Regions from separate parts of the Komagataeibacter oboediens genome, predicted to be linked through region 2. Evidence: predicted binding sites of a transcription regulator. Region 2 holds the regulator's gene; the other holds the start of a gene.
What was found. Region 2 encodes HrcA, which represses chaperone genes, less so after heat shock. Its sites were predicted from a motif close to GTTNGCACTCNCNNNNNGNGAGTGCNAAC; they were not measured.

Region 1: the regulator HrcA is predicted to act here: its motif matches at 4,530-4,558, upstream of groES (co-chaperone GroES).

Annotation. Positions count from the first base shown of each region.
Region 1 is NZ_JABLUU010000001.1:100,652-106,351, forward strand. It holds gene HNO79_RS00450 (ATP-dependent DNA helicase) at 1-995, shown strand, start outside; gene HNO79_RS00455 (cold-shock protein) at 1,038-1,241, opposite strand; gene HNO79_RS00460 (class I SAM-dependent methyltransferase) at 1,580-2,320, shown strand; gene groL (chaperonin GroEL) at 2,446-4,095, opposite strand; gene groES (co-chaperone GroES) at 4,158-4,448, opposite strand; gene HNO79_RS00475 (Hint domain-containing protein) at 5,213-5,700, shown strand, end outside.
Region 2 is NZ_JABLUU010000002.1:137,706-143,405, forward strand. It holds gene HNO79_RS02575 (penicillin-binding protein 1A) at 1-2,246, opposite strand, end outside; gene HNO79_RS02580 (aldo/keto reductase) at 2,358-3,245, opposite strand; gene hrcA (heat-inducible transcriptional repressor HrcA) at 3,362-4,441, opposite strand; gene rph (ribonuclease PH) at 4,589-5,317, shown strand; gene rdgB (RdgB/HAM1 family non-canonical purine NTP pyrophosphatase) at 5,314-5,700, shown strand, end outside.

The DNA of each region.
Region 1 (5,700 bases), on a different contig from region 2:
GCGTGGATGGCTGGTGCGCCATGCTGGGCACCATGCAGGCAGGTGAGCCACCGCCCGATGGCGGGACACCGCAGTATATCGACTATATCCGCATGGACCGGCGCGAGGGCCAGAACCCTGGCGAGCGGGATGTGGGCCTGTATCGCCACTGGCTGGACCCGACCATTCCGTTTGCCAGCGTGCTGGCGGCCCCGGCGCATGGCGTCCTGGTCACATCCGCGACGCTGCGTGATGAAACGGGCGAGGACACGGCGAATGACAGTGCCGAACGCGCATGGGACGCGGCGGAAGCCCGGTCCGGTGCAATTCACCTGCCATCCCCCGCCATCCGGTCGTCATTTCCCAGCCCGTTCGATTACGCCCGACAGAGCCGCGCCTTCATCATCACCGACGTGGCGCATGATGATCCCGCCGCCCTTGCGGGGGCTTACCGCACGCTGTTCATGGCATCGAACGGTGGCGCGCTGGGGCTGTTTACCGCCATATCGCGGCTGAGGGAGGTGTACAGGCGCATCCTGACCCCGCTGGAGGCAGCAGGGCTGCCGCTGTTCGCGCAGCATGTGGACCCGATGGACAATGCCACGCTGGTGGACATCCTGCGCAGTGAGCGCAATGCCTGCCTGCTGGGCACGGATGCGATGCGTGATGGGGTGGATGTGCCGGGCAATGCGCTGCGGCTGGTGGCGTTCGAGCGCGTGCCATGGCCGCGTCCCGACATCCTGCACCGTGAACGGCGCATTCACCTGTCCGGTGGCGCGCCGGGCCGTTATGATGACCGGATCGCCCGCCTGCGCCTGCGCCAGGCATTCGGGCGCCTGATCCGCAGCCGGCAGGACAGGGGTGTATTCGTCCTGCTGGACCGGCGCACCCCGTCACGCCTCCTGTCCGCCTTCCCCGAAGGGGTGGCGGTGCGCCGCCTTGGACTGAGCGCGGCAGCACGGGAGATCACGGCCTTCCTGCAGGCGCAGGACACCTCCGTGGATCAGCTTTCCTGATCAGTGCTCCCCAATGCTTCCCGCCCCGCCAGGGGCTGTGCGTCAGAGCGCCTTGAGGTTGGTCGCGGCGGCCTTGCCACGTTCCATGGCGATGTCATAGCTGACCGCCTGATCCTCGTTCAGGCCACGCAGGCCGGCGGCCTGCACCGCGGTGATGTGCACAAACACGTCCTTGCCGCCATCATCAGGCATGATGAAGCCAAAACCCTTGGTTGCGTTGAACCATTTTACTTTTCCGGTAGCCATAGCCAGTCTCTTCTCCAGCGCCATCCTTGCCGGTCCTAATACCGGCAATCCGGGCGCGTGCCTTTACGGCCATGAAAAAAACGGGGCATCCGGAAAACACCCTGCAGCTTTCACGTCGTTCGTGCACCATAGGGGCAGCATGAAATGGGCCGCCCTGTCAAATCATGAGATACGCCGCCCCCCAGGATCGAGATATAATATATCAAAAAACAGTGATCTTCCTCCCGATGGCAGACCCGTTGATTTCCGGCGTCCGGCAGCGCCGCATGCCACGACCCGCAGGCAGGCGACAGGACAGCCCGGACATGCCTCACCCCTCCCCACAGGACAGAGCGCCCATGAGCCAGAACATATATGACCAGCCGGATTTCTTTCATGGCTACAGCCAGTTGCCCCGCTCACGCGACGGGCTGGACGCGGCGGCGGAATGGCCTGCCATGCAGGCCCTGCTTCCACCGCTTGAGGGCACGCGCATCGTTGATCTGGGCTGCGGGTTTGGCTGGTTCTGCCGCTGGGCCAGCGCGCGCCATGCCCGGTCCATACTGGGGATAGACCTGTCGGAAAACATGCTGGCCCGTGCCCGCGGCTTCGGTCATGACGCGGCCATTACCTATGTCCGGCAGGATCTGGAAACGCTGGAACTGCCCCCGGCTGCGTTTGACCTGGCCTACAGTTCGCTGGCGCTGCACTATGTCAGCGATCTGGCCGCGCTGTTGCAGACCATTCATGACAGCCTGCTACCGGACGGCCATTTCGTGTTTTCCACCGAGCACCCGATCTACACCGCCCCGTCCCATCCCGACTGGGCGCAGGACGCGACGGGCGCGCGGATCTGGCCCCTCAATGACTACCAGAAGGAAGGCCCGCGCAGCACGGACTGGCTGGCGCCCGGCGTCATCAAGCAGCACCGCACGCTGGGTACCCTGATCAACGCGCTGATCGACACGGGCTTTACCGTGACGCATGTGGAGGAATGGAGTCCGACCGACCAAGACCTTGCCGCCCACCCCGACTGGGCACCCGAACGGGACCGGCCGACCTTCCTGCTGATCGCAGCCCGCAAACAGGCGGCCCCGTGAAATCCGGCCCATAAAAAAAGCGGGCGTGACCGAAGTCACACCCGCTTTCTTCAACGGTCCGGATGGAAAAGGGACAGCGGGCGAACCCGCCATCCCCGTCCCTCCGGGGTAGCCGGAGGCCGGACTTAGAAGTCCATGCCACCCATGCCGCCCATTCCGCCCATGCCACCTTCCGGCATTGCAGGGGCCTTCTTTTCCGGGCGCTCGGCCACCATCGCTTCGGTGGTGATCAGCAGGCCGGCAACCGATGCCGCATCCTGCAGCGCCGTGCGGACAACCTTCATCGGGTCGATGATACCGGCGTCCACCAGGTCCTTGTAATCACCGATCTGGGCATCGAAACCGAAGGTGTAGGTATCGTTTTCCAGAACCTTGCCGGCAATGACCGCACCATCTTCACCCGCGTTGTGGGCGATCTGGCGCAGCGGAGCCTGCAGAGCCTTGCGGATGATGTCCGCACCGACGCGCTGGTCATCGTTATGGAAGTGCAGGCCACCCAGCTTGGTCGATGCGCGGGCAAGCGCCGTGCCGCCGCCGGGGACAATGCCTTCCTCAACCGCCGCACGGGTCGCGTGCAGGGCGTCGTCAACGCGGTCCTTGCGTTCCTTCACCTCGATCTCGGTGGAGCCACCGACGCGGATCACGGCAACGCCGCCAGCCAGCTTCGCCAGACGTTCCTGCAGCTTTTCACGGTCGTAGTCCGAGGTGGTTTCCTCGATCTGCGCGCGGATCTGGGCGCAACGGCCCTTGATGCCATCCGTGCTGCCCGCACCTTCGACAATGGTGGTGTTTTCCTTGTCGATGTGCACCTTCTTCGCGGTGCCCAGCATGTCGAGCGTCACGCTCTCGAGCTTGATGCCGAGGTCTTCGCTGATGACTTGGCCACCGGTCAGGATCGCGATGTCTTCCAGCATGGCCTTGCGACGGTCACCGAAGCCCGGCGCCTTGACGGCGGCGATCTTCAGGCCACCACGCAGCTTGTTGACCACCAGGGTCGCCAGCGCTTCGCCATCAACGTCTTCCGCAATGATCAGCAGCGGGCGGCCGGACTGCACGACGGCTTCCAGCAGCGGCAGGATCGGCTGCAGCGAAGACAGCTTCTTTTCGTGGATCAGGATGTAGGGGCTGTCCAGATCGACAGTCATCTTTTCCGCATTCGTCACGAAATACGGGGAGATGTAGCCACGGTCGAACTGCATGCCCTCGACCACGTCCAGCTCGGTGTGCAGGCCCTTGGCCTCTTCCACCGTGATGACGCCTTCGGAGCCGACCTTCTGCATGGCCTGCGAGATCATCTCGCCGATTTCCTTTTCGCCATTGGCGGAAATCGTGCCGACCTGTGCCGTTTCGGCCGGGGTCGTGATCTTCTTTGCGTTCTTCTTCAGCTCTTCAACGACAACGCCAACCGCCTTGTCGATGCCGCGCTTGAGGTCCATCGGGTTCATGCCTGCGGCAACCGCCTTGGCACCTTCACGCACGATGGCCTGCGCCAGCACGGTTGCGGTGGTGGTGCCGTCGCCCGCGATGTCGTTGGTCTTGGATGCGACCTCACGGACCATCTGCGCGCCCATGTTCTCGAACTTGTCGGCCAGTTCGATTTCCTTGGCGACGGAGACACCGTCCTTCGTGATGCGCGGTGCGCCGAAGCTCTTGTCCAGGACAACGTTACGACCCTTCGGGCCCAGCGTCACCTTTACCGCGTCTGCAAGAATGTCCACGCCACGCAGCATGCGCTGGCGGGCTTCACCGCCGAACTTTACGTCCTTGGCTGCCATTTTCTTCTTCTCCGATATGGAAAGTTCTAAAGGTTTACTCGGTCAGGAAAGCACCGGGTGGATCAGCCGACCACGCCCATGATGTCGCTTTCCTTCATGATCAGCAGTTCTTCACCGTCGATCGTCACTTCCGTGCCCGACCACTTGCCGAACAGGACGCGGTCACCCGCCTTCACGTCGAGGGGCACGATCTGGCCCTGCTCGTTACGGGCACCTGCGCCCACCGAGATCACCTCGCCTTCCATCGGCTTTTCCTTGGCAGTCTCAGGGATGATGATACCACCTGCTGTTTTTTCCTCGCTCTTGAGGCGACGGACGACCACACGGTCATGCAGGGGACGAAATTTCGTCATGGATCGCTCCAAATCTCTTAAAAGGTAACGCCCTTGAATCAAGCAACGCCACCGGTTGGCGCGCGCGCCAGGCCGCATCGCGTTAGCACTCCCCTCATGAGAGTGCTAAGAAGCAGATAGGAAGCCCCCCGACAGGTGTCAAGAAGCGCGACGGAGCCGGGCGCGCATAATTCGCGCCCCAGGGGCCACAAAGAATGACGCCCCATTTTTATTGTTTTATATCAGATAGTTATTCAACATCAGCCGACCCCGCCAAAAGCGGCAGCCCAGCCTTCACCCCAGCGCATGATGGCGGGGCTGCCGATTCCTTCCGCCAGACAGGAACAGCCTGCGTGCCCGACGCCTTTTCCGATGTCTGCCAGCCCACTGTCGGAATGCCCGTAACCGTAGCCTTGATGGGGTATCCTGCCTTCCGGTGACCATCACTCGGCAGCAGGCCGATTACGCCGCATCCCGGTCACAGGGCAACCGCCCCGCCCCGAATGGAATGCACGCATGCAGCCGGTTCTGATGCCCTGTCGTAGCAGCACCATGAAACCCCTGCTTCACTGGCAAATGAATACAAGGACTACCAAAGCGCTACCTATCATGAAAGTCAGCCCCAGATAGATTCCAGTCATCCGGATGATGATAGCGCGCAGGTTACCGTTCAAAACAGTCAGATTTTTGAAGGCACCCTGAACGGCAACACGTTCGATCCTGTTTCGATTGCAGACGAAAATTACGCGCCTTCCAGCTCCGATATCATGCAGGCCGATGCAGGGATGGCTGGCGATAATACGATATCGCTGAACAGCGATTATAATGGCACAACGAATACCGGCCTGGTCGAAGCCACAACAACGGGCGACGATGGTGGCAAGGAAAGCATGCTGCTGCAACAGACCCCGTACACGACGGCGGACGGGACCGGCACCATCTTCTACGTGCCCGAGCAGACAATAACCGACACATATAATGGTCAGACCTATGATGAGGGCGTAGTAGGCGGCGAAGGGGAGTACATTGAAACCACGTCCACGACATATACGGCTGTCAATGACATTCCGTCCTCTCAGGATCTTGTCAGCAACGGCAATTCCTTTGCACCGATCGATACCGCCTGCTTCGTAACCGGCACCTTCATCCGCACGCCCGATGGGGATGTCACGGTCGAGGATCTGAAATTCGGGGACATGGTGCTGACATCCAGCGGGCAGATCCGGCCGGTACGCTGGATCGGCAACCTGCATGTCACCAACCTGCCATCGCA
Region 2 (5,700 bases):
GGACGGGTGGCGAACGCCGCCTTCATCACCTGATTCCAGATCGGACCCGCGATCACGCCGCCGGTCTCGTTCTTGCCCAGTGACTGCGGGGTATCGAACCCGATCCATACCACCGTCACCAGATCGGGAGAAAAGCCCGCGAACCATGCGTCATTGAAATCCTGGCTGGTGCCGGTCTTGCCCGCAACGGGACGGTCAATGCCCGCCCCCGCGCGCACGCCGGTGCCCCGCCGCACCACGTCCTGCATCATCGCCACGATCTGGCTGGCCGATGTGGCCGACACCACCTGCGGGCGGGTATCGACCATCTGCGGGCCATCGGCGGGCGTGCCACCGGGCTGCCACGCAATGCCGTCGGGATGCCATATGACGTTGCCGTTGCGATCCTTGATGTCATCAATCAGGGTGGGCGTGACCAGCCGGCCGCCATTGGCAATGGTGGCGTAGGCGGCGGCTTCACGCATGACGGTGGTTTCCACCGCGCCAAGGGCGGCGGGCAGCACCAGCGGCATGGAATGGACAAGGCCCAGTTTCTGGGCAAGGTCCGCCACCGGCTTCATGCCGATCTGGGCGGCAAGGCGTATGGTGACGAGGTTGCGCGATTCACGCAGGGCGTCATGCAGCGTGGTTGGTCCCCAGAAATCCTTTTCATAGTTATTGGGATGCCATTCGCCATAGCTGACGGGGGAGTCATCGAATTTCTGCGATGGCGAGATCCCCTGCTCCATCGCGGCCAGATAGACGAAGGGCTTGAACGACGATCCCGGCTGGCGCGCCGCCTGTGTCGCGCGGTTGAACTGCGATTCCCTGAACGACCAGCCACCCACCATGGCCATGACGCGCCCGGTATGCACATCCACCGTGGCCAGCGCACCCTCCACGCGCGGCACCTGTCGCACGGCCACGCCGCCGCCATCGGCCTGCGGTTCAACCAGCACCACGTCACCTGCCTGCAGCCCCTTGCCGGTGCGCATCCATGCGCGGTCCCGCGCCAGCAATTCGCCCGTATGGGGAATGACGGGGTCACGCCCCTCCAGCCAGCCCACGCGCCCGGTTGCGGGCGACAGCACGACCGCCACCCGCCACTGTTCCAGCATGGCGGCGGGCGGCGTGACACGGGCCAGCGCATTGGCCCAGTCCCCTGCCGCGTCGGCAGCATCGATATGGGTGAACGCGCCACGCCAGCCGCCATGCGCACGGTCATAGCGCAGCAACCCGTCACGCAGGGCGGTGGTGGCCACCTGCTGCAGGTGGGAATCGAGCGAGGTATGAACCGACAGCCCCCCTTCCATGGTGGTGCCGATGCCGTAGCGTTCGATCAGTTCACGGCGCACTTCCTCAGCAAACCATTCGGAACCGGGAACCGGCCCGGGACGGGTGAAGTTGGCGGGAACCAGGGGTTCCTGCTGGGCCTCACGCGCCTCTTCGGGCGTAATGACCTTCAGGTCCGCCATGCGGTCCAGCACCCAGTTGCGCCGGTTGGTCGCCGCCTGCACGAAGCGGTGGGGGTTGTAGTTGGTGGGCGACTTGGGCAGCGCGCCAAGGAAGGCGGCCTCGGCATTATCCAGCTGGTCCAGTGGCTTGTTGAAATAGGTCTGGGCCGCTGCCCCGATGCCGTAGGCCCCTTCGCCCAGGTAGATTTCGTTCAGGTAGATCTCAAGGATCTGTTCCTTGCTCAGCGTCTGCTCCAGCCGCATGGCCAGCAGCGCTTCCTTGATCTTGCGGTCGATGGACACCGCATTGGACCCCAGCAGCATGATCCGCGCGACCTGCTGCGTAATGGTCGATGCCCCGATGGGACGGTGCTTCGTCCCGTGCATCATCATGTCGGTCAGCCCCGCACGCATGATGGCCAGCGGATCAACACCACCATGGGTGAAGAATTTCTGGTCCTCGGCCGCAAGGAAGGCGCTGCGCACGCGCTCGGGTATCGCGCTGTAGGGCACGAATATGCGCCGTTCCGCCGCCAGTTCGGCCATGACCTGATCTTCGCCGGAATACAGGCGGCTCATCACCGGCGGCTGGTAGGTGCGCAGGCCGTCAACCGTGGGCAGGCCTTCGCTCAGGCGTTCATATTCCCCCCATGCCACAAGGCCCGCAGCCCCACCGCCAAGCAGCAGGACAGCAAGCGTGCTGCCCGCAAGCCAGCGCACCATGCGGTAGCGTGGCCGGCGCGGGCCACCGGCATCGGGGCGTGAGGGTCCATCAATCCGGCCATCGCGGCCTGATCCGTCAGCAAGCGTCATCCGGTATCCAATAGGGAAAGAAAGGGGCCGTTCTGTGTCGAGGTCCCCTGTCTAGCATTGTCCCGCGCCGCCGTCGCCCCCGATCCGCCGCCCCGTGGCCGTGCTGGTGCCTTATGCGCCGTTCTGGCGGGCCCATTCCGCGCGGCCGTCGTTATCAAGCTGCCGGAATTCCTCATCGCTCAGCTCAATCGCGGCGGCGGCGGCGTTATCGGCCACATGCGCGGGGTTGCTGGTGCCGGGAATGGGCAGCATGACCGGCGCACGGCGCAGCAGCCACGCCAGCGCGATCTGGCCGGGCTGCACGCCCTTCTCGCCCGCCAGCCGGGTCAGCAGCGTGTCCCCCTTCGTCAGGCTGCCTGCCGCCAGCGGTGCCCACGGAATGAAGCCGATGTTTTCCTTCGTGCAGTAATCCAGCACATCCTCGGAATAACGATTGACGAGGTTGAAGCGGTTCTGGACGGTCGCCACCGGAAAATACAGCCGCGCACGCTCGATCATCTCGACCGTCACTTCGGACAGGCCGACATGACGGATCAGCCCCTGCGCGCGCATGGCGGCGATGGCCTCGAACTGCTGTTCGGGCGTGCAGTCGGCTCCCACACGGTGCAGCTGCCACAGGTCGATGCGCTCGACGCCCAGCCTGCGCATGCTCATCAGAACGCACTGCCGCAGGTAATCGGGATTGCCCACCGGCTTCCAGATATTGGGGCCATGGCGCGTATGGCCGCCCTTGGTGGCGATGATGGTGTCCGGGTAGGGATGCAGCGCCTCGCGGATCAGATCCTCGCTGACAAACGGGCCATAGGCATCCGCCGTATCGACAAAGTTGATACCCAGTTCGGGCAGGCGGCGAAGGGTGGCGAGTGCCGCATCGCGGTCGGCGGGTTCGCCCCATATGCCCGGTCCCGTAATGCGCATGGCCCCGAAGCCCAGCCGCGTGACCTCCAGGTCGCCTCCAATCATGAACGATCCGGACTGCCTTGCATCGGGTGTAAACATGCCATTCTCCTTGCATGGTGCGGGCACGCCGGGATCATCGTGATCAGGACGTGCGGTTGCTGTCTGCCCAGCATAAGGCCACCCCCGCGAGTCCGGTTGCATGAAACCGCCGCAGTTCAGCCCAGCATGCGGCCGATCACCCGCGCGGTGTAGTCCACCACGGGAATGATGCGGGCGTAATTGATGCGCGTCGGCCCGATCACGCCAATCGCCCCCACGATGCGGTTGGAATCCGTACGCGCCGGGGCAACAACCACCGACATGCCCGCCATGCCGAACAGCCCGCTTTCGGCCCCAATGAAAATCCGCACTCCTTCGGATTCACGCGCAAGATCCAGCAGACGCAGCATGGTTTCTTGTGTCTCCAGCCGCTCGAACAGCATCTGGATGGTGGTCAGGCGCTCGATTTCGGTCACATCGGCCAGCAGGCGGCCCTGCCCGCGTATGAACAGGGTACCGCCGCGTTCATCGGCGTCGCTCCATGTGGCCAGCCCGCTGGCCACCACTTCCGCCGTCAGGTGGTCGAGTTCGTTGCGGTTGGCGGTCATGTCGGTGCTGACCGTCTCGCGCAGGCGGTCCAGCGTCTGGCCCGACAGGTGGGCATTGAGGTAATTCCCCGCCTCGACCAGAGCCGAAGGCGGCAGGCCGGGCGGTGTCTCGATCACGCGGTTTTCCACCTGCCCGTCCGCACTGACCAGAATGACCAGCGCGCGCCCCGGGCCAAGGGCCACGAATTCGATATGCTTGATCGTGGTGCCATCGCTTTTTGGGGCCATGACCAGCCCCGCCGCGGATGACAGGCCCGACAGCATGGACGACGCCTTGGCCAGCATGTCCTCCAGCGAACGGCCCTTTACATCCAGCATGCCCGCGATGCTCTTGCGTTCGTCCTCGCTCAGGCTGCCAAACTGCAGCAGGCCATCCACGAACAGCCGCACGCCCTTTTCCGTGGGCAGGCGTCCCGCCGATGTATGCGGCGAAAACAGCAGCCCCGCATCGGTCAGGTCCGCCATCACATTGCGAATCGTGGCCGGTGACAGTGACAGCGGCAGGCGCTGCGACAGGGTGCGTGAGCCCATCGGCTCACCCGTTTCGACATACTGCTCCACGATCTCACGCAGAATCGCGGCAGAACGCGCATCAAGACCGGACAGCAGCGCTGGCTGTGATACCAGTGGTCGTGTTTCCATCGCCATGCCTCCCGTATTGCACGTATCCATTCACCATGCGGACCATCCGCGTCCTTATCCTAGCAGATCCTGTCCCGTCATGCCCACGCGGGACTGGAAACAGGGGCGGATTGCAGGCTATGCCGCACCATCACCTTGCGGAGTTTTACGCCCATGCGCCCATCCGGCCGTGCCATTGACGCCCTGCGTCCCGTTTTCATCCAGCCCGGTTTCGCCCGCCATGCCGAAGGGTCCGCCCTGATCCGCATGGGCGGGACCGAGGTCCTGTGCGCCGCCACGGTCGAAACCCGCGTGCCCTCCTTCCTGCGTGGCAAGGGTCAGGGCTGGGTCACGGCGGAATACGGCATGCTGCCACGCGCCACCCACAGCCGGGGCCAGCGCGAGGCGGCAAAGGGAAAGCAGACCGGCCGCACGCAGGAGATCCAGCGCCTGATCGCCCGCGCGCTGCGCGCGGTGGTGGACCTGAAGGCACTGGGGGAAATCTCGGTCACGGTGGACTGCGACGTGCTGAACGCCGATGGCGGCACGCGCTGCGCCGCCATTACCGGGGCATGGGTGGCGCTGCGCCTGGCGCTGGAAAAACTGGTACGCGCGGGCACCCTGCCCGCCCTGCCGATCAAGGGGCAGGTCGCGGCCATCTCATGCGGGCTGACGGATGACGGCCCGGTTCTTGACCTTGATTACCGGGAGGACAGCGCCGCCAGCGCCGATGCCAATTTTGTCCTGACCGCCGATGGCGGCATTGTGGAAATACAGGGCACGGCGGAAAAGGATCCCTTTACCGAAGCCCAGTTCAACACCCTCATGCGGCTTGCCCGCACCGGCACGGCTGAACTGTTCCGTATCCAGACCGCCATTGTGGAAGAGGCACTGAAGGCATGAACGCGCTCCCTACCCGTCTGAACCGTGGCGACACGCTGGTGCTGGCGACCCATAACCGGGGCAAGATCGCAGAATTCGCGGCTCTTCTGGCGGGATATGGCATCCGTGTCGTATCGGCAGGCGACCTGTCCCTGCCCGAACCGGAGGAAACGGCCACAAGCTTTGCCGGCAATGCCGCCATCAAGGCCCTTGCGGCAGCAAAGGCAGCCAACCTGCCCGCGCTGGCCGATGATTCGGGGTTCTGCGTCGCGGCACTCAATGGCGGTCCCGGCATTTTCTCGGCCCGCTGGGCTGGTCCGAAAAAGGATTATCCCGACGCCATGCGCCGCATCCATGACCAGATTGGCGACAACCCCGACCGCAGCGCGTGGTTCATTTCCGTC